2 regions of the Pseudomonas sivasensis genome follow, and region 1 is predicted to be linked to the other one. Evidence: riboswitches for the same ligand, from Rfam matches in the RefSeq annotation. Region 1 holds a riboswitch; the other holds the start of a gene.

Region 1 (3,254 bases):
ACCCCAGGCGCGGTCGAAGTGTTTGTCAAAGCGGGTGCCCACGCCCTGGATCAACAGGCGCATCGGCTTGTTCGGGATCGCGGCGAAGCCTTTGACACGCAAGATGCCGTGTTGCACGACCAGTTGAGTCAATGCGTCGAGCAGCAGCGCTTCGTCGGCCTGGGGCAAGTCGATGGAGATGGAATCAAACGCATCGTGGTCGTGATCGTCTTCACCTTCGTGGTGATGATCGTGATGACTATGACGACCGTCGATATGCTCTTCGGAGCCGGCGCCCAGGCCAATCAACACGTCCAGGGGCACGCGACCGCTGCTGGCTTCGATGATTTTGACGGCTGGCGGCAGCTCTTCGGCGACTTCCAGGCGCACACGGGCCAGGTCTTCCGAGCTGATCAGATCGGCCTTGTTAAGGATGACCAGGTCCGCGCTGGCCAGTTGGTCGGCGAACAGCTCGTGCAGTGGCGACTCATGGTCCAGGTTCGGGTCGAGTTTGCGCTGGGCGTCCACTTGATCGGGGAACGCAGCAAAGGTACCGGCGGCCACGGCCGGGCTGTCGACCACGGTGATCACCGCGTCAACCGTGCAGGCGCTGCGGATTTCCGGCCACTGGAAGGCTTGCACCAGCGGTTTTGGCAGGGCCAGGCCCGAGGTTTCGATGAGGATGTGGTCGAGGTCACCGCGACGGGCGACCAGTTCGCGCATCACCGGGAAGAATTCTTCCTGCACGGTGCAGCACAGGCAGCCGTTGGCCAGTTCGTACACGCGGCCATTGGCTTCTTCTTCGGTGCAACCGATGGAGCACTGCTTGAGGATTTCACCATCAATGCCCAACTCGCCGAACTCATTGACGATGACGGCGATGCGACGGCCCTGGGCGTTGTCGAGCATATGGCGCAGCAGGGTGGTTTTGCCCGAGCCGAGGAAGCCGGTAACGATGGTGACGGGGAGTTTGGCCAGTGTTTTCATCGGATGCCCTTGGGGGCGGGCATACGGGACGATAGGCCCTGCGGCGCGGCGCAGAAGCGGATTTCGTCACCGGATCACCCCGCCCGGTTGAATTAGAAAATCGGTTGCGAGGCAGGTCTCCTGGCTTAGGGCTTGCGGGTCGTTAGACCGGCGCCGGCTGCGCCTTCCCGCCGTTGATGGCAGTGGCGTGGCAGTCGGATGAACCCTTCACAGTTGCGGGGGCAGCCGCGGATTGAACCGCGTTCCCTTCTTAGCTTCGGCCTGGGCCGAAGAACCTCGAAGGTGCAAGGCTACAGGGGCTCGGTGAATTTGACTACCGTCGCTCTGCATGCTTTCCTACATGCCTTGTTTCGGGTGCCCTTCACAGGGTGAAACGGGAAACCGGTAAATCATGCCTGCCATGACCAGTCCGGTGCTGCCCCCGCAACGGTAAGCGAGTGAAGCGTCAGATCCACTGTGCCTGTAAGGCATGGGAAGGCGATGCTTTATAGACCCAGTGTCCCTCGCAAGCCCGGAGACCGGCCCGAAAAATCAGATAACAAACCCGCGGTGGGCGGGCGCTGTTCGGAACTCTGCGTGCCTGGCTCGCGGGGTTTTCATGCGCTCGTTTCATCCAGACACCTGAAAGGGACGCGCCATGTCGATCATCAGCAGCACTTCGCACTCCGCCAGCAGCACCTCTACCTTGAGCCAACGCCTGACCGCCGCCATCGGTGCGTCGATCCTCGGCGCGTGTCTGGTGTATTTCGCCGGTTTCTCGCATATCGAGGCGGTGCACAACGCTGCCCACGATACCCGCCACAGCGCCGCGTTCCCGTGCCACTGAGACCTGCCGACATGATCAAGCGTATTGCGCAAACCGCAGGTTTCACCGGCCTGTTGGCCGCGCTGCTGCTGACCCTGCTGCAAAGCTTTTGGGTCGCCCCGCTGATTCTTCAGGCGGAAACCTTTGAAAAAGCCCCGGCGGCAACCGAAGTGGTGCATGAGCACGCTGCCGGCGCTGCTGCCCACACCCACGATGCCGAAGCCTGGGAGCCTGAAGATGGCTGGCAGCGCGTGCTGTCGACCACCGGTGGCAACTTGGTGGTGGCGGTTGGTTTTGCACTGATGCTGGCCGGCCTCTACACATTGCGCGCCCCCACCCGCACGGCGCAGGGCCTGCTGTGGGGCCTGGCCGGTTACGCAACCTTCGTGCTGGCGCCGACGATGGGCCTGCCACCCGAGTTGCCGGGCACCGCCGCCGCTGATCTGGCACTGCGCCAGACGTGGTGGATCGGCACTGCGGCCTCCACCGCTGCCGGGATTGCGCTGATCGTGTTCGGGCGCAACTGGCTGCTGAAAGTGCTGGGCGCTGCCATCCTCGCGGTACCGCACATCATTGGCGCGCCGCAACCGGAAGTGCACGCAATGCTCGCGCCGCAAGCCCTGGAAACGCAGTTCAAAATCGCTTCGCAACTGACCAACGTGGCGTTCTGGCTGGCCCTGGGCCTGATCAGCGCCTGGCTGTTCCGCCGCAAACGCGACGATCAATACTCCGCATGACCTACGTGGTCGGCCTGGGTTGCCAGCGGGGTTGTGAGGTTCATACCCTGCTGGCGCTGTTTGATACCGCTCTCGCCGAGGCAGGGATTGATCCCCAATGCATCACCGCGCTGGCCAGTATCGACCGCAAACACGACGAGCCAGGCTTACTGGCTCTGGCACGGCACTTGAACCTGCCGCTGGAGTGCTTCAACGCCGAGCAACTGGCGATTTATGAACACCGGCTAAGCCACAAGTCCGACGTCGCGTTCGCCCACACGGGGTGTTACGGCATCGCCGAAAGTGCCGCCCTGGCCCTTGTTGAACAGCTCGGCGGCGCGCCTGCCCAGTTGCTCATCACCCGCAAAAAAACCGCCCAAGCCACCTTTGCGTTGGCCTGCGCCGGTTAAAACCCCGATAATCGCCCTCCCCGATCATGAGCAATCTTCATGCTCGCCCGTTTTTTGACAGGAATTCTCCATGACCGTCTACTTCATCGGCGCCGGCCCCGGCGACCCGGAATTGATTACCGTCAAAGGCCAGCGGCTGATCCGTAGTTGCCCGGTGATCATTTATGCCGGTTCGCTGGTGCCTGCGGCGGTATTGGAAGGTCATCAGGCAGAACACGTGGTCAACAGCGCCGAACTGCACCTTGAACAGATCATCGACTTGATCAAGACCGCACACGCCAAAGGCCAGGACGTGGCGCGCGTGCACTCCGGGGATCCGAGCCTTTACGGAGCGATCGGCGAGCAGATCCGCCTTTT
Region 2 (3,254 bases), 1.5 Mb from region 1:
TCGAAGTGATCAACGTCACCCCCGAGGGCGTGTCCAAAGCCATCGCGGACCCACGTATTGCCGCCGTGACCCTCACCGGCAGCGTGCGCGCCGGCATCGCTATCGGCTCCCAGGCCGGTGCCGCGTTGAAAAAATGCGTGCTGGAACTGGGCGGCTCCGACCCGTTCATCGTGCTCAACGACGCCGACCTCGACGCCGCCGTGCAAGCCGCGCTCATCGGCCGCTTCCAGAACAGTGGCCAAGTCTGCGCCGCCGCCAAGCGCCTGATCATCGAAGCCGGTGTTGTGGAAGCCTTCACGGCCAAGTTCGTCGACGCCAGCCGTGCCTTGGTGATGGGCGATCCCACATCAGCTGCCACCTACATTGGCCCAATGGCCCGCTTCGACCTGCGCGACGAGCTGCACGGTCAGGTCCAGGCCACCCTGGAGGAAGGCGCGACCCTGTTGCTCGGCGGCCATAAAGTCACAGGCGACGGCAACTACTACGAGCCGACCGTACTCGCCAACGTCACCGACCAGATGACCTCGTTCAAACAGGAACTGTTCGGCCCCGTGGCCTCGATCATCACCGCCCGCGACGCCGACCACGCGGTGGCCCTGGCCAATGACAGCGAATTTGGCCTCACCGCGAGCATCTTCACCACTGACGCAGCGAAAGCACGGGATATCGCCAATCAGCTGGAAACCGGCGGGATCTTCGTCAACGCCTTCAGCGTCTCCGACCCACGGGTGGCGTTTGGCGGCGTGAAGAAAAGTGGATTCGGTCGCGAGCTGTCGCACTTCGGCGTTCGCGAGTTCTGCAATGCGCAGACGGTGTGGCTGGATCGAAAATAACCCCGGCTGCGCAGCGGGCCTTTCATGGCAGGCGGCCGTGTTGTGGTGAGCGATCTGATCGCGCATTTAGGCGGGATCAAGCAAAAAACAGATTGCGAAGCTACTGACGAACACACATTGGCCGTCTCCTTTTTGCGAGGCGCGAACGTCCTAGCGACTTTTTAACGATAGGCGCCATGACTTGGCGCGACATCGAAGATCGCGCCACCGGCACGCGAACTGAAGCTCAGCCTCCCTCTGCGAGGCTGAATCAACTACCATAGCGCCGCCGGTTCCCCCATGGGACTAATAGGGAATTCGAAACGCCGCCCGCGGCGTCAATCGAAACTGCCCCCGCAACTGTAGGTGCCGAGCCTGCTCCTTAACGCCACTGGACCTCGTCCGGGAAGGCTGGAGCGTGGCGAAGACGCATCAGTCAGGAGACCTGCCGGCCCAGCACAATCACTAACCGGCGGGGTGTCCGGGAAGGACATCCTTGCCTGCCCGACCGGCAGCGTTCAAGGGCGTATTTCCGAGCCGTACTGCCCCTGCTTCACCTACGGTTCACACGGAGATCGCCCCATGCTGCCACGCGTTACTGCCCTGATCACCGGTCTGGGTTTCTGTGCCCTGGCTCAAGCGGCGCCCACTCACTACCCGCTGACGATCCAAAACTGCGGCAGCGCCGTGACCTTCCCGCAAGCCCCCGCACGCAGCGTGACCATCGGCCAGGCCGCCACCGAAATGCTGTATGCCCTGGGCGTCGGCGACAAAGTGGTCGGCACCTCGCTGTGGTTCAACAGTGTGCTGCCCCAGTACCAGGCGCAGAACGACAAAATCGAACGCCTGGCCAACAACGAGCCAAGCTTTGAAGCCGTGATCGCCAAACGCCCGCAACTGGTGGCTGCCGAGCTGGAATGGGTGGTCGGCCCGCAAGGCGTGGTGGGCACCCGTGAGCAATTCCACGAATTGAAGATCCCCACCTACCTGCTGCCTTCCGACTGCGAAGGCAAGGACAATCTGGTGGGCGCCGACGGCACGCGGCTAGAGCCGTTCCGCATCGAGACCCTTTACAAGAGCATCAGCCAACTGGCCGAGATTTTCGACGTGCAGGCGCGCGGCCAACAGCTGAACGACGACCTCAAGGCGCGCCTGGCCAAGTCCGTTGCCACGGCGCAGAGTAAAGGCCTCAAGCAAGCCAGCGCGCTGGTGTGGTTCTCCAGTTCCGAGATAGCCAGCGACCCGTACGTGGCGGGCCACAAGGGCATCCCCGAATTCATGCTCGAAACCCTCGGCCTGCACAACGTGGTGCAGTCCGATGAAGAGTGGCCCGCCGTTGGCTGGGAAACCATCGCCAAGGCCAACCCGACGTTCCTGGTGATCGCCCGCATGGACCGTCGCCGCTACCCTGCCGACGACCATGAAAAGAAACTCGCCTTCCTGCGCAGCGACCCGGTCACGCGCAACATGGACGCCGTCAAACACAACCGCATCATCATCCTCGACGCCTTGGCGCTGCAGGCCAGCCTCCGCACGTTCGATGGCCTTGAACAGCTGGCCGGCGCCATCGACGGCTACGACCTGCGCAAATGAGTAAAAGCGTGATCCGCACCCTGCTCGCCCTGACCCTGCTTTTAGCCGCCCTACTCGCGGGCGTGGCCATCGGCGAAACGTCCATCGAGCCGCAGGTGGTGCTTCAAGTGCTCGCCAATAAGCTGTGGAACGCCGGCTATCTGCTCGATCCAATCGACGAAGGCGTGGTGTGGAACTACCGCCTGACGCGCGCCCTGGTCGCTGCCGCGTGCGGTGCGGGGCTGGCCACCTGTGGGGTGATCTTGCAGTCGTTGCTGCGCAACCCGCTGGCCGATCCCTATCTGCTGGGTATCAGCGCCGGCGCCTCCACCGGCGCGGTGTTGGTGGCGCTGATGGGCGTGGGCGGCGGGTTGATTTCACTGTCGGCCGGCGCGTTTGTCGGGGCCATGGCGGCGTTTGCCCTGGTGATCTTGCTCGCGCGGGCCAGCGGCTCTATGAGCGGTACCGGCCAGATCATCCTCGCGGGCATTGCCGGTTCGCAGATGTTCAATGCCCTGACCGCGTTTCTCATTACCAAGTCGGCCAGTTCCGAGCAGGCCCGCGGCATCATGTTCTGGCTGTTGGGCAACCTCAGCGGTGTACGCTGGCCTTCGGTGTGGCTGGCGGTGCCGGTGGCGGTTGCCGGCTTGGCGGTGTGCTTGTGGCATCGGCGTGCGCTGGATGCGTTTACCTTCGGCAGTGACTCGGCGGCGTCCCTCGGCATTCCGGTGCGCCGCGTGCAATTTGTGCTGGTGGGCTGCGCGGCGTTGGTGACGGCGGTGATGGTGTCGATTGTCGGCTCCATCGGCTTTGTCGGCCTGGTGATCCCCCATGCAGTGCGCCTGTTGCTGGGCACCGGGCACTCGCGGT

What was found. Region 1 has a riboswitch for cobalamin ahead of LRO94_RS12270 (CbtB domain-containing protein). Riboswitches for the same ligand answer to the same signal wherever they lie in the genome.
Region 2: it holds a riboswitch for cobalamin, as region 1 does, so the genes downstream of both, LRO94_RS19260 (ABC transporter substrate-binding protein) here and LRO94_RS12270 (CbtB domain-containing protein) in region 1, are expected to answer to the same signal.

Annotation. Positions count from the first base shown of each region.
Region 1 covers NZ_CP090029.1:2,747,631-2,750,884, reverse strand. The annotation lists gene cobW (cobalamin biosynthesis protein CobW) at 1-966, opposite strand, end outside; cobalamin riboswitch at 1,060-1,260, opposite strand; cobalamin riboswitch at 1,302-1,507, shown strand; gene LRO94_RS12270 (CbtB domain-containing protein) at 1,604-1,792, shown strand; gene LRO94_RS12265 (CbtA family protein) at 1,804-2,508, shown strand; gene LRO94_RS12260 (cobalamin biosynthesis protein) at 2,505-2,897, shown strand; gene cobM (precorrin-4 C(11)-methyltransferase) at 2,968-3,254, shown strand, end outside.
Region 2 covers NZ_CP090029.1:4,281,194-4,284,447, forward strand. The annotation lists gene LRO94_RS19255 (aldehyde dehydrogenase family protein) at 1-833, shown strand, start outside; cobalamin riboswitch at 1,086-1,279, shown strand; gene LRO94_RS19260 (ABC transporter substrate-binding protein) at 1,395-2,405, shown strand; gene LRO94_RS19265 (iron ABC transporter permease) at 2,402-3,254, shown strand, end outside.